Regions from separate parts of the Listeria sp. LM90SB2 genome, predicted to be linked through region 3. Evidence: predicted binding sites of a transcription regulator. Region 3 holds the regulator's gene; each other region holds the start of a gene.

Region 1 (10,437 bases), 850 kb from region 3:
ACCAATTAGTGGAAGATACAGAAACATATAGAAAGCAATTCTCTTATATCCCTGAAACACCTGTATTATATGAAGAATTAACCTTAAAAGAACATTTAGAATTAACAGGTATGGCTTATGGTATCTCAGAAGAAGAACTGCAAGCAAGAATGAAGCCTCTTTTAAAGGAGTTTCGTTTAGAGAAAAAACTTAATTGGTTTCCAGCCCATTTTTCTAAAGGGATGAAACAAAAAGTAATGATTATGTCGGCTTTCTTAATTGAACCTAAATTATATATCATTGATGAGCCTTTTGTTGGTTTAGATCCGCTTGGTATTCAGTCATTACTTAACTGGATGGACGAAATGCGTAGTAAAGGTGCAAGCATTTTAATGTCAACGCATATACTTGCAACGGCTGAGAAATATTGCGATACGTTCATTATTATTCATCAAGGCGAGATTCGCGCAGAGGGAACGCTGAAAGACTTGCAAACAAACTTCGAAATGCCGGGAGCTTCACTTGATGAAATTTACATTCAGTTGACAAAGGAAGAGGAAGCTGATGAAGATGATATTTGACAGCAAAGCGCTTTGGAAAGAACGTTTTAGTGCCTATACGACCGAAGTCATGCGCTATCTTCGTTATATGTTTAATGATCATTTGCTTTTTGTGCTTGTGATTGGACTTGGAGCGGGGATTTTTTATTACGCTGGTTGGGTGAAGACGCTTGAACCCACATTTCCCGTTATTCCGTTAATGGTTATTTTACTCACTGCTTCAATTGCCATTAGTCCTGTTGCCACGTTGCTGAAAAAACCGGATATTGTTTACTTAATTGTACAGGAAAAAGCAATGGATAGTTATTTTACCCAAGCAAAAATAGCGAGCTTCTTTATGCAATTATATGTTTTTGTAATTGTGCTTGGGGTTTGTATGCCGATGTATGTGGAAGTGACAAAGGTTCCGTACAGCCAGTTTTTCACTTTGTTTATTGTCCTCAGTATGCTAAAAGTGTGGAACATTTATTTTGGTTGGGAAAGTATGAAATTAGAAGAGGCGGATACAACGTGGATGTTTATTCGTGTTATCCTTAATGCTATTTTAATTTATATTGCGTTAGTCGCCGCACCTTACATTTCTATTCCTTTGGTTTTGGTAGTACTTGTGGCGAGTTACTACTGGCTTCGAACTAAAACGGCAAAAGTAACTTTACGCTGGGAATATTTAGTGGATAAAGAAGAAGCGCGGATGAATCGGTTCTATCGTTTAGTGAATCTATTTACGGATGTACCTCATTTGCGAGGAACGGTTCGGAGACGGAGTTATCTCGATTTTCTTTATCAGCCAATTCCTTATGCGAAAAGAAAAACATTTGCTTATTTGTTCAGTCGGACATTTATTAGAACAAATGAATATGCCGGTCTTTACATTAGACTTACCGTAATTGCCGTGATTTTACTCGTGTTTGTTCAAGGTTTTTATTTAAATATCATTTTCTCACTACTATTTTTGTATTTAACTGGTTTTCAATTCATCCCGATGTTAAAACATTATGATGCACAAATTATGCTACGACTTTATCCGATTAATGATCGTTATCGTCATCGCAGTTTTATTCACTTTCTTCGGATTTTGTTACTCGCTCAAGCACTACTCTTTAGTGTGATTGGCATTGCACAAAATGGGACCATCAGTGGGATGATCATTTTAGGAATTAATTTGGCTTTTGTAGTTATCTTTACGTTCCTTTATGCACCAGTCAGAATGAAAAAAATGTACGAATAAAAAAAGCGATTTGGATGAGTGGTCCAAATCGCTTTTTCCTATTTAGCATCATGGGAAAATTCTGGATAATGATAAATATCTTCATGTGAGAATCCAGATTGAGTATTATTTTTTTTCATGATATTGGTAATTTCTTTGGATAAAGGTGTTTTTTTCCAGTCATGAAAAAATACTTCAGAATCCCAAAAGGAAATAATTAAAAATTTATTCATATTCATCGCTTTTGTGAGTTTTGTACTTTGCAAGCCAGGCGTTTCACTAAAATGCAAACTCGCTCGTTGATACATTTGCAAGAAAATAGGGATTTCTTCATCGCGGAGGTGGATATATTCAAAGACGACTACTCCAAAACCTTTTAAGGAACCACTGCTTTGCAATACTCGATACTCAGCGCCTTCTTGGAAAAGTTTTTCACCAGTCGACTCTTGATACAAAAGTGATTGGGAAAAGTTTTGTAGAAGTGTCACATTTCCGCCAGTATAATTTGCCATTAATTGACGAAGGTAGTGCTCCGTTCCAGTCGTGATAAATACTTTTTTCATAATAAGTCCTTCTTTCAGTTTTATTCCATTAAGAAAAATGATTACACCTTTATTTTCCACGTTTTTCATAATTGAAACAGCTGATAGGCAATTTGTTTGGTTTTATACAAATTTTCTAGTATCCTTTTATCTGGAGAAGTTATTTATTGTTCTGTTGCCTATTGTGTGTAAATGAACAAAGAAGGGAAGCGACTCGATGACAAAAATAACGAATGATTTATTTTTAAAAGCAGCGCGAAAAGAACAAGTTGACCGAATTCCGGTTTGGTATATGAGACAAGCAGGGAGATCCCAACCAGAATACCGCAAATTAAAAGAAAAATACTCTCTATTTGAAATTACTCATCAGCCAGAAATATGTGCTTACGTAACCAAATTACCAGTAGATCAATATGGTGTTGATGCAGCCATTTTATACAAAGATATTATGACACCACTTCCGGGGATGGGAGTAGACGTTGAAATCAAATCTGGTATTGGTCCAGTCATACATAATCCTATTAGATCTTTCCAAGATGTAGAAAAACTGACAATGTTCAAACCAGAAATAGAAGTTCCTTATGTCCTAGATACGATAAAATTATTGGCAGATGATATGCTAGATGTACCTTTAATTGGCTTTGCAGGTGCACCATTTACTTTGGCTAGCTATATGATAGAAGGTGGTCCATCGAAAAATTATCACCAAACAAAAAGTTTTATGTATCGCGAGCCAGAAGTTTGGGCAATACTAATGGAAAAACTTGGTCGAATGACTGCGAATTATTTAATTGCGCAAATTAATGCGGGCGCTTCTGCGGTGCAATTGTTTGATTCTTGGGTAGGGGCACTTAGTCGAGCTGACTATGCTGAATACATTCGACCAGTAATCGAAATGATTGTTAGAGAAGTGAAAGCAGTTCATCCAACAACCCCAATTATTATGCAAGCAGTTGGCGCGAGTCATCTTTTAGCAGAATGGGAAACAATGCCGCTTGATGTTGTTGGCGTCGATTGGCGTGAAACCATCACAAGTGCTCGGAAAAAAGTTCCAACAAAAGCAATTCAAGGAAATCTGGATCCGTCCACACTTCTTGCACCAGAGAAATGTTTAAAAGAAGCAAATCGTATTTTGCAAGAAGGCGTACTAGAACCAGGTTATATTTTTAATTTAGGACATGGCGTTTTCCCGGAAGTACCACCAGAAATGTTGAAGAAACTAACTAATTACATCCATGAACGTAGCGAAATTCTATTAAAAAAGGATGATATAAAATGACTAAAAAAGTAGGTCTACTTGTAATGGCATACGGGACACCGTACAAAGATGAAGATATTGAACGTTACTATACAGATATTCGTCATGGTCATAAGCCAAGTGAAGAAATGATTGCGGATTTGCGCGGAAGATACCATGCAATTGGTGGATTATCTCCACTCGCAAAAATTACTGAAGCACAAGCCTATGGATTAGAAAAAGCGTTAAATGAATCGCAAGACGAAGTAGAATTCAAGGCATATATCGGTTTAAAACATATTGAACCTTTTATTGAAGACGCTGTAGAAGCTATGCATAAAGATGGAATAGAAGAAGCAATCTCGATTGTTTTAGCGCCACACTACTCTAGCTTTAGCGTCGAAGCTTACAACAAAAGAGCAAAAGATGCAGCTGATAAACTAGGTGGCCTTCGTATCAAAGCAATCAATGATTGGTACAAACAACCCAAATTTATTCAAATGTGGGCTGATAGAATTAACGAAACAGCAAAACAAATTCCAGCTGATGAATTATTGGATACTGTTTTAATTGTTTCCGCACACAGTTTACCGGAGAAAATTAAACAACATAATGACCCGTACCCAGATCAACTGCAAGAAACAGCAGATTTCATTTTCGAAAAAGTAGTAGTACCTCATTACGCGTTAGGTTGGCAAAGTGAAGGGAAAACTGGGGAGCCGTGGCTCGGACCTGATGTACAAGATTTAACAAGAGAACTTTACGGTCGAGAAAAATATAAACACTTTATCTATACACCAGTTGGATTTGTGGCTGAACATTTAGAGGTTTTATATGATAATGATTATGAATGTAAAGTAGTTACCGATGAAGTGGGCGCGACTTATCACCGACCACCAATGCCAAACTCGGACCCAGAATTCTTAGAAGTATTAAGGACGGTTGTTTGGGAAAAATATAGCAATTAAATAAAGTACTTGCCGGGATATTCGTTATTCCGGCATATTTTTTTAAAACAAAGAAAACGTTTTCAATATTTTTAGCTAAATACTATGAAGTTTTAATCAAATTCTCATCTTCACCGGGCATAATGATAACTATAGAAAGACAGGAGGTTCACCCAAATGAAAAACAAGGCAGAAAAACAAAGAATTGCCACTAATTTGTCACTTTATATGAAAATAAATGGATACACTCATAGAACATTCGCGCTTGCAGTCGGGATTTCTCAAAACACTTTAAAAGCATTGATGATTGGGAAAATGAGAAACGAAAATAAATTCCAAAAATACATATCGCAAATTACAGAAAGTTTGGCACTTGAAGAAAAGTTCTTTGAACAACCGAAAGAAGCGATTACAGCAGCACCTATCACTTTTCAAGATACAAACAAAATGCATCTTGGAGATGAAAAATTCAACGCTATCAGCTTAATGTTGAAAATTGGCGAAATTCATTACGAATCATAAAAGCTTGGGACTAATTGTCCCGAGCTTTTTTATATGGCGCAAAATAGTAAGATTCAGGGCTTGACGAACCTACCTAACTCACGTAAAATGAAGACAATTTTCAAAATAGGAGTGTGGCACATGATTAGAAAACTAACTGTATCTGATAATGAAGAAGTAATGGCACTTTTAAAACCCGAAGCAACCCTCAACTTATTTATTATTGGGGATATCGAAAATTTTGGTTACGAGAGTGATGTGCAAGATCTTTGGGGTGAATTCGATTCAGAAGACAAATTACATGCATTGTTACTTCGATTCGATACGTTTTTCTTACCGTATTCAAAAGATGCTAATTTTGATGCAAAAGCTTTCTCAGAAATTATTGCTAAGCATGATACATACGAAGTTAGCGGTATTTCTCGTGTCACAAAGGAATTGGAACCATTTTTACCAGAACTTGCCGAAAAAAGACAAGACACTTATTTTTGCGAATGCGAACATGTAAATCGTATTTCTGTAAATCAAGACGTTATTGTCAGAACGGCAGTGGCAGAAGACGTAGCTCCAATTATTAAAATGCGCAAACACATTAAAGAATTTGGTTCACGCGATGAAAATGAAGAATTAATTATTCGCCAAATTGAAAAAGGCGTGAAACGAATTTATTATATTGAACAAGACCAAGAAGTTGTTGCTGTAGCAGAAACATCTGCAGAAAATTCCTTTTCAGCAATGATTACAGGTGTAGCGACGAGCGATGGTTATAGACAACGTGGTTTTGCAAGTACACTTCTAAAAAAATTATGTTGTGATGTATTAGCAGAAGGCAAAAAACCATGTTTGTTTTATGATAACCCAGTAGCAGGAGAAATTTATCACCGCCTAGGTTTTGAGCACACCGGAGATTTTGTTATGTACAAATAGCCTTTACTTTGTATCCGTAAGATTGGTATGATGGATATATTATGTTAGTAAAGGATGAATAATGTGAAACCACGTGGAATTTGTTTTTTTGATATGGATGGAACACTGTTAAATAGTGAATCCAAAGTACTTGATACCTCGCTTCAAGCACTTGATAAACTTCGAGAAAATAATGTTATTCCTGTCATTGCTACTGGTCGGACGCTCATAGAAATCAGTCATCAAATGAAAATTACCGGCATTGAATCCGCAGTAATGATGAACGGACAAATGGCTATCTTTGAAGGAGAAAAAGTGTACGAAGATGTGATTGATGCTGATTTACTTGCTCGTTTGACGGAAGAAGCTAAATCACAAAATGTAGAGGTTTGCTATTATAATGATAAAAGAATTGGCGCAACCGCAAGTACACCAGTTGTAAAAGCACACTATGATTTTTTAGGCGAGCCAATGCCAGAAGTAAGGCCTAATATGTATAAAGAAGAAAACATCAATATGGCTCTTCTTTTACTCGAAACTGGTGATGATTATTTTCCAGAACGCTTTCCAGAATTACAATTTGTTCGCAACACACCATTTAGTAATGACGTCTTAAGAAAAGGCGGATCTAAAGCAGTTGGTATCTCGAAGCTACTTGAAGTAATGGGCTATCAAGACGTTCCAACTTATGCGTTTGGTGATGGAATGAACGATTTAGAAATGTTTGGCGCAGTGGATTATGCCATTGCAATGGAAAATGCCGTACCATTATTAAAAGAAAAAGCTACTTTTGTAACGAAAGATAACAATAGTGACGGCATTATGCTTGGCTTGAAACAATTTGATTTAATTTAAAGAAGTGCCTCGTGCGCTTCTTTTTTTGTGAAATTCCAACGCAAGACCGATAGAATTGTAATAATTCTTTTGATATAATAAAACTAATCAATTGGAAGAGGAGAAATGTTAATGAACGAAATCAATCACACATCCGAGCGAGCAAACACAGAAAAGAGAACTGAGAAACAAATTATTATGCAAAAAATACTTAATTGGTTTGTATTTTCTTTGCTACTTGCATCTATCGGTGCTGCGATTGGGAGTAAATTAAGTCCAGAACTTTATTTGCCTCTTGTCGTCTTAGAAGTCGCGTTACTTATCACAGCGATGGTAGTGCGTCGAAGTAAAACTATTAATAAAGTGGTAGGATACCCAGTAGTACTAGCATTTGCGTTTGTCACAGGCTTAACGCTTGGACCAACTTTGACATATTATTTTGGTGCAGGGCAAGGTGCCGCCGTTCTAATGGCATTTGTTACAGCAACCGTTACTTTCACAACGCTAGCTTTTATTGGCGCAAAAATGAAAAAAGACTTATCTTTCTTAAGCAGTGCTTTATTCGCTGCGATTATTATTCTCGTTATATTTAGCTTTGTAGGAGTCTTTTTACCATTAGGTTCTATGCTATCAACAATTATTTCAGCAGGCGGAACGATTATTTTCTCACTATATATTTTGTATGACTTCAACCAAATCATGAAGCGCGATGTGGAATTAGCTGATGTACCAATGCTTGCGCTGAATTTATACCTTGATTTCCTTAACTTATTCATGTTCTTACTCCGCCTATTTACAGGTCGTGATTAAGAAATTCAGAAGATCTGCCAACCTAAAAATTGGTAGATCTTTTTCTATAAAAAAGATGGTTTTTGTTAGACAAAAGCAAGATAAAAAACTATAATAAAGTTAAGGTCAAAAAAGGTCAGACTTATCTTTTATAAGGAGGACGAATGAATGGATTTACAAAAATTTACGCAACAAGTCCAGCAAACAATTGCGGACGCTCAAAATTTAGCAATTGCATCCGAACATCAAGAAATCGACGTCGCTCATGTTTTTAAAGTGTTATTAACAGAGAGTGATTTTGCCAAACGTGTATATGATGTAGCAGAAGTAGATATAGATGCACTTCAAAAAACAGTAGAAGATGCTTTAACAAAAATTCCTGTGGTCTCTGGAAGCGGTGTAAACTATGGTCAAGCAATGAGCCAAGCACTTTTTCAGTTGATGCGGGATGCCGAAAAAGAACAAAAACAATTAGACGATGATTTTGTATCAACAGAACATCTAATCTTAGCTGTCATGGATCAAAAATCAAATCCAATAACAATGAATCTAAAAAAACAACATAAATCTAAAAAACAAATTCAAGAAGCTATTTTAAAAATCAGAGGAGGGAAAAAAGTGACTTCTCAAAATGCAGAAGAAAACTATGAAGCCTTAACAAAATATGGACGTGATTTAGTCGCGGAAGTTAGAAGTGGTAAACTCGATCCAGTAATCGGACGCGATGCAGAAATTCGTAACGTTATCCGAATTTTATCTAGAAAAACAAAAAATAATCCAGTTCTGATAGGTGAACCAGGCGTTGGTAAAACAGCCATTGTCGAAGGTTTAGCACAACGAATCGTTCGAAAAGACGTTCCAGAAGGGCTGAAAGATAAAACGATTATCTCGCTTGATATCGGTTCCCTTATTGCTGGAGCTAAATATCGCGGTGAATTTGAAGAACGTTTGAAAGCAGTACTTCAAGAAGTGAAACAAAGTGACGGTCAAATTTTACTATTTATTGATGAAATTCATACGATTGTCGGCGCAGGTAAAACAGATGGCGCAATGGACGCCGGAAATATGTTAAAACCGATGCTTGCCCGCGGTGAACTACACTGTATCGGCGCAACTACGTTAGATGAATACCGCCAATATATTGAAAAAGATGCCGCGCTCGAAAGACGTTTCCAAAAAGTACTTGTCCCAGAACCAACAGTGGAAGATACAGTATCCATTTTACGTGGGTTAAAAGAACGCTTTGAAATTCATCATGGGGTAAATATTCATGATAATGCTTTAGTTGCAGCAGCGAGTCTTTCTAATCGTTATATTACGGACCGCTTCTTACCAGATAAAGCAATCGACTTAGTAGATGAAGCATGCGCAACTATTCGTGTCGAAATTGACTCGATGCCAAGTGAACTCGACGAAGTAACGAGAAAAGTAATGCAATTAGAAATTGAGGAAGCGGCTTTAAAAGAAGAAAAAGATCCAGCGAGTGAACGCCGTTTAGAAATATTGCAACGCGAACTAGCTGACTACAAAGAAGAAGCCAATCAAATGAAATCGAAATGGGAATCCGAGAAAAACGAAATTAGTAAAATTCGTGAGGTCCGAGAACAAATCGATCATTTGCGTCATGAATTAGAAGAAGCAGAAAATAATTATGATTTAAATAAAGCAGCAGAATTACGACACGGTAAAATCCCGGCTGTGGAAAAAGAATTACTAGAGTTAGAAGCAGAAAATCGCGAAAAAACTGCACAAGAAGACCGGATTTTACAAGAAGAAGTAACAGAAAATGAAATTGCAGAAATCGTCGGACGTTGGACAGGAATTCCAGTGACCAAGTTAGTAGAAGGAGAACGCGAAAAACTGCTTAAATTAGCAGATGAACTTCATCAAAAAGTAATTGGTCAAGATGACGCTGTTCAATTAGTTAGTGATGCTGTACTTCGTGCACGCGCTGGTATTAAAGATCCGAAACGCCCAATTGGCTCATTCATTTTCCTAGGGCCAACAGGTGTGGGTAAAACAGAACTTGCCAAAGCACTCGCATTTAATATGTTTGATTCAGAAGATCATATGATTCGAATTGATATGTCTGAATACATGGAGAAACATTCCGTATCAAGACTTGTCGGAGCTCCTCCAGGCTATGTTGGCTATGAAGAAGGCGGTCAACTTACTGAAGCTGTAAGACGAAATCCTTATTCAATCGTCCTACTTGATGAAATAGAAAAAGCTCATCCAGATGTATTTAACATACTATTACAAGTACTTGATGATGGACGTATCACAGATTCACAAGGTCGATTAATTGATTTTAAAAATACAGTAATTATTATGACGTCAAATATTGGCTCTAATTTATTACTTGAAAGAACCGAAGAAGGCGAAATTTCACCGGAATTAGAATCGGATGTAATGCAAATTTTACAAAGTGAATTCAAACCGGAATTCTTAAACCGCGTAGATGATATTATTCTATTTAAACCACTAACACTAGCTGATATTAAAGGCATTGTGGAGAAATTAGTAGAAGAACTTCAAATCCGTTTAGCCGACCAAGAAATTACGATTACTATTTCCGATAATGCAAAAGCATTTATTGCGGAAGAAGCATATGATCCGGTATATGGCGCACGACCACTTAAACGCTATATTGTGCGTCATGTTGAAACGCCACTTGCTAGAGAAATTGTATCAGGTAAAATCATGCCACATTCATCTGTAGAAATTGATTTAGCAGATAAAGAATTTACTTTTAAAGTCACAGAATAACATAGAAAAGGTTTGACACCTCGCTTGAAAGGGAAAACTTTGGTTGGATTAGTCGTTTAGAAAATAGACGAAAATGGAAGGATGAGGAAGATGAAATTAGTATTAATTCGTCATGGTCAAAGTGAATGGAACAAATTGAATTTATTTACAGGTTGGCATGATGTTG
Region 2 (10,437 bases), 640 kb from region 3:
CATCAAGAAAAATAGCGAATCCTTGTAGTAACATTTTAGCCTCTATAAGCCGTTCAAAATTCACATCAAGTTCTTCTGCATCTTGGAAAGTGTATTTTCCTTTTCCAGCCTGTAGCTTGTAAAGCGCATCACAGTGGGTATCAATTACTCTCATTTTCTGTCGTTCCTCCTTTTAGATACATCTATTATATACTTTTCAGAGGAATAGACAAGAGATTTTTCAAAGTCGTTTTCATTTTGTCATCTTATGCTGTTTACCTGGCCAGAACGCCCATTTTCCAAGGAGCACAGTAATTGATGGAACTAGGAACGGGCGGACGATGAAGGTATCGAGTAGGACACCAATTGCCGTAATTAAGCCAAATTGTACTAAGAGCTGAATTGGCAGTGTAGTTAGGACTCCGAAAGTTCCTGCTAAAATTAAACCAGCAGACGTGATAACCCCGCCAGTTTGGCCAACACCTTCTGTAATCGCTTTTCTAAGTGGCATTTTCTTGCTGTTTTTCCAAATACTAGAAATCATAAAGATATTGTAATCTTCCCCGAGTGCGACGATGAAAACAAAGGCATAGAGAGGAATTAAGCCAGAAATCGCCTCTACTCCCATCGCGTAATGAATGATGACCCAACCAAGGCCGAGCGCTCCAACGAAGGACAAGAGAACTGTAGCGACTAAGTAAAGCATTGCTGTAATCGAGCGCAAGTAGCATAAAAGTAAAATCGCAATCAAAGCGATAACAAGCGGAATAATCACTTTTTCATCGTGCTCTGTCACCGCGCGATCATCATATTGTGTCGCAGTTTGTCCCGCAATATATACGTCATTTCCTTTGTCGGCTGCGGCACGTACTTTTGGAACGACATCCATTGCTTCATTGCTATAAGGGTTATCTTTTAAAATAAGTGTATATTTTTGATAACCTTTGCTTCGTTCTGGACCAGTCACTGAAGCCACTCCATCCACATTTTCAAGCGAACTCTTCATTGATTCTTTGGAGTTTACCACTACTTCCATTGGCGCAAGCATACCGGCACCAAAATGATCACTAATTAAGGTAAATCCTTCCCGAGATGGCATATCTTCTGGGAACGTTGAAAGTGTGTCATACGTGTATTTCACCTGAGTTGTAAAAATCCCACATCCAATTAAAATAATCAATGTGATAATTAAAATTCGTACAGGATGTTTCGCAGACATTTCACCAATTTTATGCCAAAAACGGTTTTCTTTGTGGTGTTTTGGTGTTTTGCCTTTTTTCTTCGCGCGTGTTTCTTCCATTTCTAGGGTTCTTGGGACAAATGGCCAGAATGACACACGACCGAATATGCCTAGAAGTGCTGGGACAAGTGTTAGCGAGGAAATCATCATAATGAAAATCGCTAAACTAAATGGTACGGCGAAATTGTGGAATGAACCATATTCTGCTGCTAATAATAGAAGTAGTGCGGCCATTACGGTCAATCCACTAAGTGCAATTGCGCCGGCTGTTCCGCTAAATGCTTCTTTAAATGCTTGGAATCTGTTTTTCTCTGTGTGCAGATGGCTGCGGAATCTGGATATTAAGAATAAACAATAATCCGTTCCGGCGCCAAATAGTAATACGGTCATTATCGAGAGCCCTTGTGAGCCATATGTGATAATACCTTCTTTCGCGAGTAACCCAAGAATCGGCGTAATTACTAAGTAGGCAAAACCGACTGCAATCAAAGGAATTAACGCTAAAATTGGCGAACGATAAATTACTAGTAAAAAGACTAAAACAAGTAGTACTGTTCCGATTAGCAGCGAAACGTCCGCATCTTTAAATAGTCCACTCGCATCCACGCTAATACCAGCCGGTCCAGTTGTCCGAGCAACAAGCGCATCATCAGCAGATACTTTCTGTGCAAATGGATTTTCTCCAATGGTTGTTTTAGCCGCTGATTCAAGTTGCTTGAAGCTCTCTGTTAGTTGATCTGAAGTCGCACTGTCTTTCATAATAACGGTTTGGATAAAAGTAGTTCCGTCTTTAGAAACTTGTTGTTTGAGCGCCACGGGTGGCATTTTATCGTAAGGAACCGCCATTTTTTGATAGTCTACCGGGTTTTCGGTCAATTCTTTGCTGTATTTTTGAATATTAACTAAGTCTTCGGTTGTTAAACCAGTTGAACGATACCAAGTGATAAGCGCTGGTACCCCGTCCGTTCCAGCAAATTTGTCGTCAATGAGTTTTTGGGCGACAACAGAAGGCTCTGAATTCGGTAAATCTTTCGCAGCGTCATCTTTGTAATCAGCTGCTTTTGGAAAGAAAAACTGTAAAATAATAATTGCGATAATCCAAATACCTAATGTTATAAACCGGCCTTTCTTGCCACCAACCCCACTGGCAATTTTACTTAAAAATCCATCTTTCATTATAAATCCCCCTTTAGTTTGCTTATTTTTTTCGTTTATCATTCGATAAGTGAAACACCAAAAAAAGAAGCACGCTAAATTATACCTCTTTTTTACATATACCAAACATCATTAAGTTGATTAATTCATCAATTTGTTCTGTAGTCGTTTGCTTTTGCGCAAAGCTGCCTTTCCCAGAAAAAAGAGGGCTAATAGTGGACAAACAGTATCTCGCAGCAGTCTCAGCACTGACACCATCACGCAATTCGCCAGCATTTTCTAGACGCTCAAAAAATAGTTGAAATGGTTCCAAATAGGTTTTTTGCCATAATTTATAAAGTAAAAATTGATTTTCTGGTTTCATTTCATTAAGAATATCGTGAATCATTAATAGAATATTGGTTGGATGTTCCTCAATTAACATAATTAACATATCATGTAATTGTTCTTCTTTTGCTTTGGTCACTTGCATAATTGGATGCATTTCCACTTGGATATTTTGCGTCAATTCACGAACCACTTCAATATATAGGGATTCTTTATCTTCAAAGTGGTGATATAGTGCCGGTTGGGTAATGTTGGCAATTTTAGCTATTTCTCTTGTTGAAACTGCCCGGTAACCCTTTTCCATAAATAAATCACGTGCTGTATCCAAAATTTTTCTTCTAGTTATTCCTAATTCTTCTGCCCGAGTCCGCTTCTTTTCCATCATCACCCCACCTTTCTTATTTTGTTGCAGTTAGTAATGGAAGGTTTTTATTAATGAGCTTTTCTAGTGTTTCTTTATGCCATTTACGACCTAGAACACGCTTACTAACAAGATATTTTCCTTCCTCCAGCTCGCCTTCTTCGGTCACTGCACGAATATATAACCGATAAACTAATTTCTTTTTCTCAAGCGCAATTTGCTGAACCGTTTCCCCATCCAAAAAGTGCATTTCCGCATCACTTAATTTAAATACAAATGTAAAAATTCCCGCTTCCGTGAACGCGAGAATAAGCGAATGTCTCCCTCGCATATGGGGCCCTGCATATAAAAAATCAATCGTTTGAACGGTCAAATTATTGTCAGCACTATATGTTCTTACTTCTTTTTCTAATCGGTCTTTCAAACTAGCAGCCAAAATAAGCGCCTCCCTTGCTGATTTATATTTTACCAGAAAATGGCGGGTTGAAGTAGGGAAAGTTTTTTGATACTTAAAAAGGATTAAATTATTTCCCTTCATAATTCATAAAAAAGTCAAATCAAGTATTCTCTTCTTGATTCATTCATGTTAATATCAATATTAGTGTTTATTAAGCGGGTATAAACGTTCTAACGATTATATAAATAATAAAGGGAAGTTGGTTTGCAAAATGGGAGAATTAGGTAATATCGAAACACGAAACGGGAGAACATCATTTTTTGACGGAGGTTTACTGCAATATATTGGTTGGACAATTCTTGGCACTTTGGTGACGATTTGTACGATTGGTATTTGCTATCCATGGGCTTTATGTATGGTTTATGGCTGGAAAATCAATCATACAGTTATTGAAGGAAGACGCTTGAAATTCCAAGGTTCTGCGGTTGGACTTTTTGGTCACTGGATTAAATGGCTCTTCCTAACAATCATTACTATCGGAATTTATGGTTTCTGGGTTTTCATTAAACTAGAAGATTGGAAAGTAAAAAATACGATTTTTAAATAAAATGAAAAAACATCTTACAACATGGCTTTTGCCAGATGTGGGATGTTTTTTTAGTATGCCCTCGGAGGGAATCGAACCCCCATTTTAAGAACCGGAATCTTACGTGCTATCCGTTGCACCACGAGGGCTATATGTAGGCCAGAAATGCTTACCGTACGAATAATAATTATAGCGAAATTCGTAGTGTTTTACAAGTTTTATTTTAAATGAAGAAGCCAGCGCCTCCAAAGATTTGCTGGCTCAAGTATTAATTTAATAATGTCCAAATTGATGAACTGTCAGGCTTCTCGCCTCGTACCCACCATTTCGCTTGGTATGTTTTTCCGTTATACGTAACTTTATCTCCGCCATTATAGGCTTTTTGAGCATTCCAGATTTGGATATCTCTACTTGCTGTTTGCCAAACATCACTTGTATCTGGAGTGTTCCCTTTTGTCCACCATTTCGCTGTATAAGCTACTCCGTTATAGTAAACTTGGTCACCTGCATGGTAAATTTGGTCCGATTTCCAGGTGTTCAGTGGATCTAGCGGTTTTGTTTTAATAGTGATTTCATTACTTACTAATGAACGATTGCCAGATGTATCTACTGCATACACTTTATAATTATAGCTTGTATTGCTGGCTAATTTTGTATCTTCAAACATGTTTTTCGTGGATGTTGCAATTTTTGTATTGTTACGATAAATTTCATAATTTTTCACTTCTACATTATCTGTGGAGGCTTGCCAACAAAGAGCAATAGTTGTCTCCGTTTGTCCATGAGACATTAAACTTTTTGGTGCAGTTGGTGCTTCATTATCTACTGCTGGGGCTTCTTTTGTCGTCACATCAATACTGTCGCTTAATGTAGATTTGTTTCCGGCGAAATCTTTTGCTCGAACAGTGTAAGTGTATGCGGTATTTGATTCTACAGCTGTATCCTCATAAGAAGCTGTTTGACTTTCTCCGAGTACTACGCCATCACGTAAAATTTCATAACCTTTTATTCCTACGTTATCGGTAGAAACAGTCCAGGTCAAACTTACATTCTTAGCGGTAGTAGTTGCTGCTAAATTAGTCGGTTCTGTCGGCGCTTCGTTGTCAACAGCTGGTGTTACACTAGAATTAATAATGTTTGCATCAATTACTTGATAGAATGCATTTCCTGTATCAGCAATGTTCCAAACGCCCAAAATAACGTAGTATCCTGAACGATCATCTGGAATATTAATTTCTTGTTTTGTTAAAGCATTTGGTACGCTTCCATCCGCTTCAATCGTTGTGAGTGGCTCTAATGATGCTCTAGTTAACGGTTTATTTGGGTCCCAACCCTTTTTAGTAATAAAATATTGCCAGCTGCTTGTTCTGTGTGGCGCAGTTAATGTCCATTCTACAGTTAATGGGCCTGATTGTATATCTACTTTTGCCCAACGGTTTGCAGTTTGAGCGTCTAACAGTGAATATTTCCCACCGCCCGCAATACTCCCGTCAGCAGGTCCGCTTGCTGGAAATCCTTTTGGAGCCTCCACACTTTGTGGTTCATATTGTGCTGATCCAACCCCAACATTAATCCCTTTGTTGGCTAAATATACACGACTTGCTGGTTTTGATATGTATCCATGAGCTGAAGCAGTTGTTTGAAAAAGAACTACAGCTAACGTAAACACCGCAAAAAACATTCCAATCTTCGTCATTTTCTTCATGATGCACCTTCCTTTCAGCATAGTTCATTATACCTTTTTGTTAAATTTTATAGAAATAATTCGCCTCAGACTTTATCGTTTGACCTAGTTTGACCATTCGTGTATGATATAAACAAAGCTAATTTAAAATTCACATTTAACAGGAGGAATCTTGATATGAACTTAATTCCAACAGTAATCGAACAAACTAGCCGCGGTGAACGTGCATACGACATTTATTCCCGTTTATTAAAAGACAGAATTATTATGTTAGGATCTGCAATTGATGATAACGTGGCGAATTCGATCGTTTCTCAATTACTCTTCTTAGATGCACAAGATCCTGAAAAAGATATTTTCCTATATATCAATTCACCAGGTGGAAGTATTTCAGCTGGTATGGCCATTTACGATACAATGAATTTCGTTAAAGCGGACGTACAAACTATCGGCATGGGTATGGCAGCTTCCATGGGCTCATTCTTACTAACAGCTGGTGCAAATGGCAAACGGTTTGCCTTGCCAAACGCTGAAATTATGATTCACCAACCACTTGGTGGCGCTCAAGGTCAAGCGACTGAAATCGAAATCGCTGCTCGCCACATTTTAAAAATCAAAGAACGTATGAATACGATTATGGCTGAGAAAACTGGTCAACCGTATGAAGTCATTGCTCGTGATACAGATCGTGATAATTTCATGACTGCACAAGAAGCAAAAGATTACGGCTTAATTGATGATATCATCATTAACAAATCTGGCTTAAAAGGCTAATAAAAAAAAAGAGGTTTTGCACAAAATGCAAAACCTCTTTTTTTATACCTTATTTTATACGAAGCGCTGAATGTTTTCTTCCGTAGAATGTATACACTAGTATTCCTATCACAAACCAAATACCGAATGCAATCCATGTTGTTTTAGATAAGTTAATCATTAAATATACACAAAGCAAAAAGGAAAGTGCTGGTACTACTGGATAAAATGGCGTTCTAAATCCTTTTTGATTCAAGTCTGGATTTCTCCGTAAAAAGAAAATCCCAATAGAAACCATCGCAAAAGCAAACAACGTACCAATATTAATTAATTGTGCTAAATCTGCCATCGGTACAGTAGAAGCAATTAGTCCCATTACTGTCGCAAAAATCATCGTATTTCTCACAGGTGTATCATTTTTGCTTATTTTTGAGAACGATTTTGGTAATAATCCGTCACGTCCCATTGCAAATAACAAGCGTGTACCACCATAAGACATAACAAGTACAACCGTTGTCATCCCAACAATCGCACCAACTGACAACAAGCCCGCTATCCAGTTTTGATTAATAGCTTGAAGCGCGAAAGCAACTGGTGCACTAACATCAACTAAATCCGTATAAGGAACAACCCCTGTAAGTACTGCAGAAAGTAAAATATAAAGTAGTGTACAGATTGCCAGTGAAGAAATAATTCCTATTGGCATATTTTTTTGTGGATTTTTCACTTCTTCCGCGGCACTTGATACAGCATCAAAGCCGATATAAGCAAAGAAAACTGTGGAAGCTCCTGTAATGACTCCTTGTACACCAAACGGCAAGAACGGCGTCCAATTATCAGGTTTCACATAGAAAGCTCCTACTAAAATAAATAATACAACCACTGCAATTTTTACTAACACCATAATATTATTCACTCGTGTGGATTCACGAATACCAAAACTAAGTAAAATACCAATTACCATAACTACTACAAATGCAAGTAAGTCAAAATAGGTTCCGGCACTCGGGTCATAAGCTGAAGAAATCACCGTTGGAATATGTAAGTCAAATCCTGCTAGTAGACTCTTCATATAAGAAGACCAACCACTTGCGATTGCAGCAACAGCCAGACCATATTCTAAAATCAGCGACCACCCTAAAATCCATGCAACACCTTCCCCGAACACATGGTAACTGTAAGTATATGCGCTACCTGCGACTGGTAATTTAGAAGCAAATTCCGAATAACATAATGCCGCCAAACAGCAAGCAATTCCCGCAATAATAAAAGAAATAATAATTCCTGGTCCCGCAATGACAGAAGCTACCTGCCCTGGAAGAATAAATATCCCTCCCCCAACAACCGCTCCGACTCCAAGCATCGTTAAATCAAACGCTCCTAACGTTTTGTTCAGATGATGTTTATCTGTCGCTGGGTTATGAAAACTCTTTTTTCTGAAAAAAGAATTAACTTTCGTCATAAAAATTCCTCCTTCTTAAATTCCAATTTTCAGTTAATTTATATGTGTATTTTTAAACTAACTTGAAAACTATTATTCATAGTACCATAAATAGATTGAAAAATATACAACATTTGTAGATTTTCGTACAAAAAATGTTCATATATGGTGTAAATATTTTTTCTTGGTTTTTTCGTGTTATCCTTTAGACCTCTAAAAAAGAAAGGACTGAATACATTGAGAAAAGTTTTCATGTTTTTAAGCACAGCTTTATTATTAGCCATTTTGTCACTAAGCTTTACTGGTTTAGATCTGAAGGCAAAAGCTGCTTCTGATTTATATCCACTACCCGCTCCAATTATTGATGTTTTCCCAGATGATGGATTAGCCAAAGATATGGCTAGAAACTTAAACAAAGACTCTGTGAATGATGTTATTGATCAAGATGATTTGGATGCATTAACTAGTTTAGGGTTTGAAACACATACGATTACGAATGATTCCATGCAATTACTAGAGCGTGCCATGTTTAACAATGTCACAGATGTAAGTATTATGGAATTTGGGGCTAAATTAACGGAGTTCCCTGATATTACTACAATTCCACATTTAAAAACGTTATTTTTTGCTGATTCACCTGGAAGATTAACTAGAAACTTATCCCTTCCAAACTACCAAAATTATCCTGAAATGGATACCATTACAATGAGCGGAAATAATTTAGTCGGCTCTATCCCTGACTTTACCGGGATGCCTGCTTTAAAACAGCTTTATATGTCTGATATGTCAATTACAAGCGATGAACTTCCTAATTTTAATAATATTCCTTTACTTATTACGTTGGATCTAAGTTCTAACCAATTGACAACTATTCCTGATTTTCAAAATATACCAAATCTCACATTTTTAGATTTAAATGCAAATTTATTAACCAATACACCAGATTTTCAAAATTTACCTAACTTAACTGATTTAAATTTAAGACATAACAATTTAACCGGTACGATGGTTAACTTCACCAACTTACCTAGTTTAGAATCATTAAACTTAGATTATAATTTTTTAACTGAACTACCTTCTAATGTATTAGATACTATTTATGTTCAAAGTCAAAATGGAGAGCTTCCTGATCAAACTATTAATCAGGGCAATACATGTACTATTGATTTACCTATTTATTTCCAAATGGAAGAAATTAACATGTTAGTCAGCCCAGAAGTTACAGGAGAATATATCGGGACTAATATAGTCCAACTTCCGACGACAGTTAATGCGGAGGACAACTCTATAACAGTGGATACATCCGCTCTAAGTCCTGGTGAGTATAAATTAGACATCTCGTATAATCACAATTATGCCACTGGAGGCGTATGCTCTTATGATTGGAATGTAACTATTAATTAATTTCTACTAAAAAAGCTGGAAGTTCAAAAACTCTGAACTTCCAGCTTTTTATTTATTTCCACGCGCGTGAATATTGTTTTGGTCCTTCAATTGTTTCGCCTAATTGTTTGGCTGCATCTTTAGCAAAATAAGGATTTCGTAATAATTCACGACCAACAATAATTAAATCCGCTCGTTCATTGCATAAAATTTCTTCCGCTTGTTCGCCTCGTGTAATAAGCCCAAGCGCTCCAGTCGCAATACCCGCCCCGCGACGGATTTCATCCGCGAATGGCACTTGATAACCTGGGAAAACTGGTGGAGCCACATTAACTAAACCACCTGTACTCACATCAATTAGTTCCACGCCATCTGCTTTCATCCATTTTGCAAAAGGAATATGATCTTCTAGTTGCAAACCGCCATGTGCATAGTCAGTAGCGGATACTCGAACGATAATCGGGCCGTCCCATACTTCCTTCACTGCTTTAATAATATCACTTAAAATTTTATATCGATTGCCAGCAGGTCCACCGTAATTATCTTCGCGACGATTCGTAATTGGTGATAAGAATTGGTGAATTAAATAACCATGAGCAGCATGAATCTCAATAACATCAAATCCCGCTTCTTTTGCACGATAAGCGGCACGTTTAAAATCAGCCACAACCTCTTTAATTGCTTCTTTCGTAAGCTCTACTGGTTTGTCTGATTTTTCATCAAAAGCAATAGCAGAAGGAGCCACTATTTCACCTGGTAAAACAGCTTTTCTTCCAGCGTGTGCTAATTGAATTCCTGCTTTTGCTCCGTGATAATGAAGTCCATCTACTAATTTTTTCAAAGCTGGAACTTGCTCGTCATTCCATAGTCCTAAATCAAATTCAGAAATCCGTCCTACTTCTTGAACAGCCGTAGCTTCTAAGATGACAAGCCCTGTACCACCAGCAGCTCTCGAGACATAGTGTGCAAAATGAAAGTCTGTTGCAATCCCGTCTTTATTTTCTACTGAATACATACACATTGGTGACATAACAATTCTGTTTTTTAGCGTTACATCTTTTAATTTATATTCTGAAAATAATTTGGACATTCTAATTCGCATCCTTTTCTTTTTAATTAACTATTACTGAT
Region 3 (10,437 bases):
CCGCACTTATTTTAAATATGCGGAAGTAGTTCAGTGGTAGAACATCACCTTGCCAAGGTGGGGGTCGCGGGTTCGAACCCCGTCTTCCGCTTGTTTACAAAAGTTCCAATATGCCGGGGTGGCGGAACTGGCAGACGCACAGGACTTAAAATCCTGCGGATAGTGATATCCGTACCGGTTCGATTCCGGTCCTCGGCATTATTTTTATATGCGCCCATAGCTCAACTGGATAGAGTACTTGACTACGAATCAAGCGGTTAGAGGTTCGACTCCTCTTGGGCGCACTTTATTAAACGGGAAGTAGCTCAGCTTGGTAGAGCACTTGGTTTGGGACCAAGGGGTCGCAGGTTCGAATCCTGTCTTCCCGATTGTTTGATTTTTATTATGGGGCCTTAGCTCAGCTGGGAGAGCGCCTGCTTTGCACGCAGGAGGTCAGCGGTTCGATCCCGCTAGGCTCCACCAAATTATTTCTAAAAATGTGTTGACATTGTTTAGAGAATAGAGTAAGATATAAGAGTTGCTGCTAAAGGCAACGAAGAAGAAAAAGTGACCTTTGAAAACTGAACAAAGAAGAAGACGAAAAGCAATGAGACGTAAAGTCTTACTGGTAATCGCAGGGCAGAAAACAGAAAGCTGTTTTCAACAAAACAAACTAGTAATTTAATTGCTAGCGAAGTCAATTTGACGCAAGGAATCTTATTCACGGTGTTGAATAAGCATTCAAATTCAATTTATATTTTAAAGAGAGTTTGATCCTGGCTCAGGACGAACGCTGGCGGCGTGCCTAATACATGCAAGTCGAACGAACGGAGGAAGAGCTTGCTCTTCCAAAGTTAGTGGCGGACGGGTGAGTAACACGTGGGCAACCTGCCTGTAAGTTGGGGATAACTCCGGGAAACCGGGGCTAATACCGAATGATAAAGTGTGGCGCATGCCACGCTTTTGAAAGATGGTTTCGGCTATCGCTTACAGATGGGCCCGCGGTGCATTAGCTAGTTGGTAGGGTAATGGCCTACCAAGGCAACGATGCATAGCCGACCTGAGAGGGTGATCGGCCACACTGGGACTGAGACACGGCCCAGACTCCTACGGGAGGCAGCAGTAGGGAATCTTCCGCAATGGACGAAAGTCTGACGGAGCAACGCCGCGTGTATGAAGAAGGTTTTCGGATCGTAAAGTACTGTTGTTAGAGAAGAACAAGGATAAGAGTAACTGCTTGTCCCTTGACGGTATCTAACCAGAAAGCCACGGCTAACTACGTGCCAGCAGCCGCGGTAATACGTAGGTGGCAAGCGTTGTCCGGATTTATTGGGCGTAAAGCGCGCGCAGGCGGTCTTTTAAGTCTGATGTGAAAGCCCCCGGCTTAACCGGGGAGGGTCATTGGAAACTGGAAGACTGGAGTGCAGAAGAGGAGAGTGGAATTCCACGTGTAGCGGTGAAATGCGTAGATATGTGGAGGAACACCAGTGGCGAAGGCGACTCTCTGGTCTGTAACTGACGCTGAGGCGCGAAAGCGTGGGGAGCAAACAGGATTAGATACCCTGGTAGTCCACGCCGTAAACGATGAGTGCTAAGTGTTAGGGGGTTTCCGCCCCTTAGTGCTGCAGCTAACGCATTAAGCACTCCGCCTGGGGAGTACGACCGCAAGGTTGAAACTCAAAGGAATTGACGGGGGCCCGCACAAGCGGTGGAGCATGTGGTTTAATTCGAAGCAACGCGAAGAACCTTACCAGGTCTTGACATCCTTTGACCACTCTGGAGACAGAGCTTTCCCTTCGGGGACAAAGTGACAGGTGGTGCATGGTTGTCGTCAGCTCGTGTCGTGAGATGTTGGGTTAAGTCCCGCAACGAGCGCAACCCTTGATTTTAGTTGCCAGCATTTAGTTGGGCACTCTAAAGTGACTGCCGGTGCAAGCCGGAGGAAGGTGGGGATGACGTCAAATCATCATGCCCCTTATGACCTGGGCTACACACGTGCTACAATGGATAGTACAAAGGGTCGCGAAGCCGCGAGGTGGAGCTAATCCCATAAAACTATTCTCAGTTCGGATTGTAGGCTGCAACTCGCCTACATGAAGCCGGAATCGCTAGTAATCGTGGATCAGCATGCCACGGTGAATACGTTCCCGGGCCTTGTACACACCGCCCGTCACACCACGAGAGTTTGTAACACCCGAAGTCGGTAGGGTAACCTTTATGGAGCCAGCCGCCGAAGGTGGGACAGATAATTGGGGTGAAGTCGTAACAAGGTAGCCGTATCGGAAGGTGCGGCTGGATCACCTCCTTTCTAAGGAAAAGGAAACCTGTGAGTTTTCGTTCTTCTCTATTTGTTCAGTTTTGAGAGGTTAGTACTTCTCAGTATGTTTGTTCTTTGAAAACTAGATAAGAAAGTTAGTAAAGTTAGCATAGATAATTTATTATTTATGACACAAGTAACCGAGAATCATCTGAAAGTGAATCTTTCATCTGATTGGAAGTATCATCGCTGATACGGAAAATCAGAAAAACAACCTTTACTTCGTAGAAGTAAATTGGTTAAGTTAGAAAGGGCGCACGGTGGATGCCTTGGCACTAGGAGCCGAAGAAGGACGGGACTAACACCGATATGCTTTGGGGAGCTGTACGTAAGCGTTGATCCAGAGATTTCCGAATGGGGGAACCCACTATCTTTAGTCGGATAGTATCCTTACGTGAATACATAGCGTGAGGAAGGCAGACCCAGGGAACTGAAACATCTAAGTACCTGGAGGAAGAGAAAGAAAAATCGATTTCCTGAGTAGCGGCGAGCGAAACGGAAAGAGCCCAAACCAAGAAGCTTGCTTCTTGGGGTTGTAGGACACTCTATACGGAGTTACAAAAGAAAGTTATAAATGAAGCGGTCTGGAAAGGCCCGCCAAAGACGGTAACAGCCCGGTAGTTGAAATGGCTTTCCCTCCAGAGTGGATCCTGAGTACGGCGGAACACGTGAAATTCCGTCGGAATCCGGGAGGACCATCTCCCAAGGCTAAATACTCCCTAGTGACCGATAGTGAACCAGTACCGTGAGGGAAAGGTGAAAAGCACCCCGGAAGGGGAGTGAAACAGTTCCTGAAACCGTGTGCCTACAAGTAGTTAGAGCCCGTTAATGGGTGATAGCGTGCCTTTTGTAGAATGAACCGGCGAGTTACGATTTGTTGCAAGGTTAAGCGGAAAAAGCGGAGCCGTAGCGAAAGCGAGTCTGAATAGGGCGCATAAGTAACAGGTCGTAGACCCGAAACCAGGTGATCTACCCATGTCCAGGATGAAGGTAAGGTAATACTTACTGGAGGTCCGAACCCACGCACGTTGAAAAGTGCGGGGATGAGGTGTGGGTAGCGGAGAAATTCCAATCGAACTTGGAGATAGCTGGTTCTCTCCGAAATAGCTTTAGGGCTAGCCTCGAGGTAAAGAGTCATGGAGGTAGAGCACTGTTTGGACTAGGGGCCCTTCTCGGGTTACCGAATTCAGATAAACTCCGAATGCCATGTACTTATACTCGGGAGTCAGACTGCGAGTGATAAGATCCGTAGTCGAAAGGGAAACAGCCCAGACCACCAGTTAAGGTCCCCAAATATATGTTAAGTGGAAAAGGATGTGGGGTTGCTTAGACAACCAGGATGTTGGCTTAGAAGCAGCCACCATTGAAAGAGTGCGTAATAGCTCACTGGTCGAGTGACCCCGCGCCGAAAATGTACCGGGGCTAAACATATTACCGAAACTGTGGATGAACCTCTTTAGAGGTTCGTGGTAGGAGAGCGTTCTAAGGGCGGTGAAGTCAGACCGGAAGGACTGGTGGAGCGCTTAGAAGTGAGAATGCCGGTATGAGTAGCGAAAGAAGGGTGAGAATCCCTTCCACCGAATATCTAAGGTTTCCTGAGGAAGGCTCGTCCGCTCAGGGTTAGTCGGGACCTAAGCCGAGGCCGATAGGCGTAGGCGATGGACAACAGGTAGAGATTCCTGTACCAGTGCTAATTGTTTAACCGATGGGGTGACACAGAAGGATAGGGAATCGCACGAATGGAAATGTGCGTCCAAGCAGTGAGTGTGAGAAGTAGGCAAATCCGCTTCTCGCGAAGCATGAGCTGTGATGGGGAAGGAAATTAAGTACGGAAGTTCCTGATTTCACGCTGTCAAGAAAAGCCTCTAGGAAGAGTAGTACTGCCCGTACCGCAAACCGACACAGGTAGATGAGGAGAGAATCCTAAGGTGAGCGAGAGAACTCTCGTTAAGGAACTCGGCAAAATGACCCCGTAACTTCGGGAGAAGGGGTGCTCTATTAGGGTGCAAGCCCGAGAGAGCCGCAGTGAATAGGCCCAGGCGACTGTTTAGCAAAAACACAGGTCTCTGCAAAACCGTAAGGTGACGTATAGGGGCTGACGCCTGCCCGGTGCTGGAAGGTTAAGAGGAGTGCTTAGCTTCGGCGAAGGTACGAATTGAAGCCCCAGTAAACGGCGGCCGTAACTATAACGGTCCTAAGGTAGCGAAATTCCTTGTCGGGTAAGTTCCGACCCGCACGAAAGGCGCAACGATCTGGGCACTGTCTCAACGAGAGACTCGGTGAAATTATAGTACCTGTGAAGATGCAGGTTACCCGCGACAGGACGGAAAGACCCCGTGGAGCTTTACTGCAACCTGATATGGAATGTTTGTACCGCTTGTACAGGATAGGTAGGAGCCGAAGAGACGTGTGCGCTAGCATACGAGGAGGCAATGGTGGGATACTACCCTGGCTGTATGACCATTCTAACCCGCCACGCTTAGCGCGTGGGGAGACAGTGTCAGGTGGGCAGTTTGACTGGGGCGGTCGCCTCCTAAAGAGTAACGGAGGCGCCCAAAGGTTCCCTCAGAATGGATGGAAATCATTCGCAGAGTGTAAAGGCACAAGGGAGCTTGACTGCGAGACTGACAAGTCGAGCAGGGACGAAAGTCGGGCTTAGTGATCCGGTGGTTCCGCATGGAAGGGCCATCGCTCAACGGATAAAAGCTACCCCGGGGATAACAGGCTTATCTCCCCCAAGAGTCCACATCGACGGGGAGGTTTGGCACCTCGATGTCGGCTCGTCGCATCCTGGGGCTGTAGTCGGTCCCAAGGGTTGGGCTGTTCGCCCATTAAAGCGGCACGCGAGCTGGGTTCAGAACGTCGTGAGACAGTTCGGTCCCTATCCGTCGCGGGCGCAGGAAATTTGAGAGGAGCTGTCCTTAGTACGAGAGGACCGGGATGGACACACCGCTGGTGTACCAGTTGTTCCGCCAGGAGCATCGCTGGGTAGCTATGTGTGGCAGGGATAAACGCTGAAAGCATCTAAGCGTGAAGCCCCCCTCAAGATGAGATTTCCCATTTCTTCGGAAAGTAAGATCCCTGAAAGATGATCAGGTAGATAGGTTTGGAGTGGAAGTGTAGCGATACATGGAGCGGACAAATACTAATCGATCGAGGACTTAACCAAAAAATGAAACGAAGTTACCTAACTGAACCCTTTCTTCTCTAGTTTTGAGAGAGCAATCTTTCAACAACTTTATATTGTCTGGTAGTTATGGCGAGAAGGTCACACCCGTTCCCATCCCGAACACGGTAGTTAAGCTTCTCTGCGCCAATGGTAGTTGGGGGCTTCCCCCTGCGAGAGTAGGTCGCTGCCGGGCAATTTGAAAAGTCCTAATTATTTAGGGCTTTTTTTGTTTGTAAAAGATAAATAAATTGCTAATAGGTAGGGATATCTAGTATAATTAAAGTCAAAAATAGTCAAAGTCAATGATTTGCAAAAAACAGAAAGGAGATTCCTTATAATGAAAAACATTTCTGATGTTATAGAAGCTTATTTGAAACAAGTATTGGAATCAAGTGAAGCAGTGGAAATTAAAAGAAGTGAAATTGCAGATAAGTTTGAATGTGTACCTTCACAAATTAATTATGTAATAAACACTAGATTTACAATGGAACGAGGGTATATCGTTGAAAGTAAACGTGGTGGTGGTGGCTATATTAGGATTATTAAAGTGAAAATGAATGATAAACTTCAATTGTTAGAAGCAATCATTTCAATGGTTCATGATAAAAAGGTCTCTCAATCATTTTCTGAAGATGTTATTTTGAGATTGCTTGAAGAAGAAGTAATAACGAAGAAAGAAGCAAGATTAATGGTGGCGGCATTGGACAGGGAAGTTTTAATTTTACCTTTACCCGATAGAGATATTTTGAGAAGTAGGATTTTAGAGGCGATGTTAGTTGCTTTGAAATATGATTAAGGTGTGATGACGATGATTTGTCAAAGATGTGGAGAAAATAAAGCAGTTATTGCCTTGCAACAATTAAATGAGCTTGGGAAAGTGAAGTCATTGTACCTATGTGAGAATTGTGCTACGGACGAAGCTCTCTCTTCGGAAAAAGATTTGGTTAAAGCGATGGATACTTTTAGTGAGGTTGCTCTTGACTTCTTAACGCTTTTGCAAAAAGAAGAAAATGCGCAGAAAGAGATTGTTTGTGAGAATTGCCAGCTTAGTTTTGAAGAGTTTTTAAAGACTAATCGAGTTGGGTGCCCGGAGTGTTATTCGGCTTTTGAGGCACAGTTAGTACCGATTATTGGTCGAGTGCAAAATGGATATAAAAAACATGTTGGTAAGGTTCCTGCAGAAGTTGAACGTGCGGAAGGTGTTCAAAATGAAATTAGTCGCTTACAAGAAAAGCTAGCACAGCTAGTTGAAAATGAGGAGTTTGAGGAAGCTGCTGTTGTCCGTGATGAAATCAAGGCTTTGAAAGCTGGAGGTGAGGATAAATGAATGTATTTGAACCGCGGCTGAGTTCTTGGTTAGAAAATGCTGGTGATGACGATGATGTTGTTTTAAGCTCACGTATTAGGCTTGCTAGGAATTTGAAGGATGAACAGTTTCCAGTTTATGAGCAGAAGGAAGAGATTGTTGATAATATTGCCGAAGTTTTTGATGATAATTTTACTTTGATTAAAATGAATCAAATTTCTTTGTTACAAAAGGCGCTTTTGGTGGAAAAACATTTAATTAGTCCTTATATGATGAATAAAAGTGAATATGGTGCGGTTCTTTTAAATGAGGAAGAAAATGTGAGTATTATGTTGAATGAGGAAGATCATTTGCGGATACAGTGCATGACGCCGGGTTTGAGATTATTTGATGCGTTAGAGGCAGCGTTGCAAATTGATGGTTATGTGGAAGAGAAGCTTAGTTATGCTTTTGATAAAGAGTTTGGATATTTGACGAGTTGTGTGACTAATATCGGGACTGGTATGCGCGCTTCAGTAATGGTGCATTTACCGGGACTCGTGACAACAAAAAGGATTAAAAGTGTGATTGAAGCGATTAGGAGCCTAGGTTTTGTGGTAAGAGGTATATACGGAGAAGGTAGCATGCCTGCAAGTAATATTTTCCAGGTCTCAAATCAAGTAACTCTCGGTAAAACGGAAACAGAAATTGTGGAAGATTTAACGCAAGTTATGGAACAAATTATCATGCAAGAGCGTGTTGCTAGAACTACAATAAAGCAAAAATTTCATATTGCACTTGAGGATAGAGTTTTTAGATCATATGGTTTATTGATGAATTGTCGAATTATTTCTATGAAAGAAGCTTCAGATGCTATATCGGATATACGGCTTGGTGTAGAATTAGGATTTTTCGAGCATATTTCTCGCCAAAAAATGAATGAATTGGTACTATTCTCGCAACCAGCTTTTTTGAGAAGAGAAGCAGGACGAGATATGGATGAATTAGAAGAGAAAGTAATACGGGCCAAAGTGATTCGCGAGATTTTGGGCGATAAATGATGAGGCTTACGATAAGGAGGAAACAACAATGATGTTTGGACGATTTACGCAAAGAGCTCAGAAAGTACTCGCGTTGTCACAAGAAGAGGCGATGCGTTTGAATCATAGTAATTTAGGAACAGAACATATTTTATTAGGGCTTGTAAGAGAAGGCGAAGGAATTGCGGCAAAAGCTCTCTATGAACTGGGAATTAGTTCTGAAAAAGTGCAGCAAGAGGTAGAAGGATTAATTGGTCATGGGGAAAAAGCTGTGACGACGATCCAATATACACCTCGTGCGAAAAAAGTAATTGAACTGTCCATGGATGAGGCTCGTAAATTAGGGCATACTTATGTTGGAACAGAACATATCTTACTGGGGCTTATTCGTGAAGGCGAAGGAGTTGCGGCTCGAGTTTTAAGTAATCTTGGTATTAGTTTGAATAAAGCTCGTCAGCAAGTTTTACAGCTCTTAGGCGGCGGGGATGCTACTGGGGCAGGAAGACAAACAAATACACAGGCTACACCGACTTTAGATAGTTTGGCACGTGATTTAACAGTTATTGCTCGGGAAGATAATTTGGATCCGGTTATTGGCCGTTCTAAAGAAATCCAACGTGTGATTGAAGTGCTTAGTCGTCGTACGAAGAATAACCCAGTACTTATTGGAGAACCTGGTGTTGGTAAAACAGCGATTGCAGAAGGACTAGCGCAACAAATTGTTCGTAATGAAGTGCCTGAGACTTTACGTGGAAAACGTGTAATGACACTGGATATGGGGACTGTTGTGGCAGGGACAAAATATCGTGGTGAATTTGAAGACCGTTTGAAAAAAGTAATGGATGAGATTCGTCAAGCCGGCAATGTTATTCTATTTATTGATGAATTGCATACCTTAATTGGTGCTGGTGGAGCGGAAGGTGCGATTGATGCCTCGAATATCTTGAAGCCGCCTCTAGCTCGTGGTGAGTTGCAATGTATTGGTGCAACAACACTGGATGAGTACCGTAAATATATTGAAAAAGATGCTGCACTTGAGAGACGTTTCCAACCGATTAAAGTAGATGAGCCAACTGTAGAAGAATCCATTCAAATTTTACATGGGTTGCGTGATCGTTATGAGGCGCATCACCGTGTTGCGATTACTGATGAAGCGCTTGAGGCTGCTGTTCGTCTATCTGATCGGTACATTTCAGACCGTTTCTTACCGGATAAAGCGATTGATGTTATTGATGAATCTGGTTCTAAAGTACGTTTGAAATCTTTTACAACGCCAAAAAATGTAAAAGAAATGGAAAACAATTTATCCGATTTGAAAAAAGAAAAAGATGCGGCTGTTCAAGGGCAAGAATTTGAAAAAGCAGCGTCATTACGCGATAAAGAACAAAAACTTAAAAAATCATTAGAAGAAACAAAAGCGAATTGGCAAGAAAAGCAAGGGCTTGACCATAGTGAAGTAACAGAAGAGATTGTTGCTGAAGTTGTTGCAAGTTGGACTGGGATTCCAGTTGCAAAACTTGCGGAAACAGAGACAAATAAACTTTTAAATATGGAGAAACTTTTACATGAACGCGTGATTGGGCAAGATGCTGCGGTGAAAGCTGTTTCGCTAGCTGTACGTAGAGCTCGTGCTGGACTTAAAGATCCTAAGCGTCCAATTGGTTCCTTTATTTTCCTTGGACCTACTGGTGTTGGGAAAACAGAACTTGCTCGCGCGCTTGCTGAGTCTATGTTTGGCGATGAGGATTCGATGATTCGAATTGACATGTCTGAGTACATGGAGAAATTCTCGACTGCTCGTTTAGTTGGGGCTCCTCCAGGTTATGTAGGCTATGAAGAAGGTGGGCAACTGACAGAAAAAGTTCGTCAAAAACCTTATTCAGTAGTTCTTTTAGATGAAATTGAAAAAGCGCATCCGGATGTATTTAATATGTTGCTACAAGTGCTTGACGATGGTCGTTTGACTGATTCTAAAGGACGGGTGGTTGATTTTAGAAATACGGTCATCATTATGACTTCCAATATTGGGGCTCAAGAAATGAAACAAGATAAATCAATGGGCTTTAATGTTATTGATCCGCTTAAAGACCATAAAGCTATGGAGCACCGTGTTTTACAAGATTTAAAACAGGCGTTCCGGCCAGAGTTTATCAACCGAATTGATGAAACAATTGTATTCCATTCGCTACAAGAAAAAGAATTGAAACAAATTGTTACTTTGCTGACTGCTCAATTAACAAAACGATTAGCCGAACGCGATATTCATGTGAAATTAACTGAAGGTGCGAAATCCAAAATTGCTAAAGACGGATACGATCCAGAATACGGAGCCCGTCCTTTGAAACGAGCTATTCAAAAAGAAGTGGAAGATATGCTTTCTGAAGAATTACTTCGTGGTAACATTAAAGTAGGCGATTACGTGGAAATTGGTGTAAAAGATGGCAAGTTAGAGGTTAGAAAAAAAGACGCACCAAAAAAGAAAACAACTGCAAAAAAGGTAAAAACTAAATAACAAACACGCCTCCCTTAATCAATTTTGAAGGGAGGTTTTTTATGGAAAAATCAGGATTCGTGTCAAAAAAACGAATTTGATGAAAAGGATTAACGCGAACAGATGATCTGTGGTAAAATGGAGCATATGTATGGA

What was found. The regulator CtsR, encoded in region 3, represses protease genes until heat stress. The targets are predictions, from matches to a motif close to ATGGTCAATAAAGGTCAAACA.
Region 1: the regulator CtsR is predicted to act here: its motif matches at 7,625-7,645, upstream of clpB (ATP-dependent chaperone ClpB).
Region 2: the regulator CtsR is predicted to act here: its motif matches at 5,827-5,847, upstream of clpP (ATP-dependent Clp endopeptidase proteolytic subunit ClpP).

What each region holds. Positions count from the first base shown of each region.
Region 1 is NZ_CP046449.1:2,306,323-2,316,759, reverse strand. Features, by position in the region: gene GL301_RS11385 (ABC transporter ATP-binding protein) at 1-560, shown strand, start outside; gene GL301_RS11380 (ABC transporter permease) at 544-1,767, shown strand; gene GL301_RS11375 (antibiotic biosynthesis monooxygenase family protein) at 1,806-2,309, opposite strand; gene hemE (uroporphyrinogen decarboxylase) at 2,506-3,567, shown strand; gene hemH (ferrochelatase) at 3,564-4,493, shown strand; gene GL301_RS11360 (hypothetical protein) at 4,650-4,994, shown strand; gene GL301_RS11355 (GNAT family N-acetyltransferase) at 5,115-5,900, shown strand; gene GL301_RS11350 (Cof-type HAD-IIB family hydrolase) at 5,964-6,734, shown strand; gene GL301_RS11345 (Bax inhibitor-1/YccA family protein) at 6,846-7,523, shown strand; gene clpB (ATP-dependent chaperone ClpB) at 7,671-10,271, shown strand; gene gpmA (2,3-diphosphoglycerate-dependent phosphoglycerate mutase) at 10,362-10,437, shown strand, end outside.
Region 2 is NZ_CP046449.1:2,515,074-2,525,510, forward strand. Features, by position in the region: gene GL301_RS12435 (dipeptidase) at 1-154, opposite strand, end outside; gene GL301_RS12440 (MMPL family transporter) at 233-2,395, opposite strand; gene GL301_RS12445 (TetR/AcrR family transcriptional regulator) at 2,475-3,083, opposite strand; gene GL301_RS12450 (hypothetical protein) at 3,100-3,498, opposite strand; gene GL301_RS12455 (YjgN family protein) at 3,731-4,066, shown strand; tRNA gene GL301_RS12460 (tRNA-Arg) at 4,123-4,194, opposite strand; gene GL301_RS12465 (lytic polysaccharide monooxygenase) at 4,314-5,750, opposite strand; gene clpP (ATP-dependent Clp endopeptidase proteolytic subunit ClpP) at 5,907-6,503, shown strand; gene GL301_RS12475 (branched-chain amino acid transporter BcaP) at 6,553-7,944, opposite strand; gene inlP (class 3 internalin InlP) at 8,161-9,327, shown strand; gene namA (NADPH dehydrogenase NamA) at 9,380-10,396, opposite strand; gene whiA (DNA-binding protein WhiA) at 10,423-10,437, opposite strand, start outside.
Region 3 is NZ_CP046449.1:243,932-254,368, forward strand. Features, by position in the region: tRNA gene GL301_RS01195 (tRNA-Leu) at 1-5, shown strand, start outside; tRNA gene GL301_RS01200 (tRNA-Gly) at 20-91, shown strand; tRNA gene GL301_RS01205 (tRNA-Leu) at 113-198, shown strand; tRNA gene GL301_RS01210 (tRNA-Arg) at 211-284, shown strand; tRNA gene GL301_RS01215 (tRNA-Pro) at 295-368, shown strand; tRNA gene GL301_RS01220 (tRNA-Ala) at 387-462, shown strand; rRNA gene GL301_RS01225 (16S ribosomal RNA) at 738-2,287, shown strand; rRNA gene GL301_RS01230 (23S ribosomal RNA) at 2,534-5,465, shown strand; rRNA gene rrf (5S ribosomal RNA) at 5,543-5,658, shown strand; gene GL301_RS01240 (CtsR family transcriptional regulator) at 5,803-6,261, shown strand; gene GL301_RS01245 (UvrB/UvrC motif-containing protein) at 6,274-6,792, shown strand; gene GL301_RS01250 (protein arginine kinase) at 6,789-7,811, shown strand; gene GL301_RS01255 (ATP-dependent Clp protease ATP-binding subunit) at 7,840-10,302, shown strand.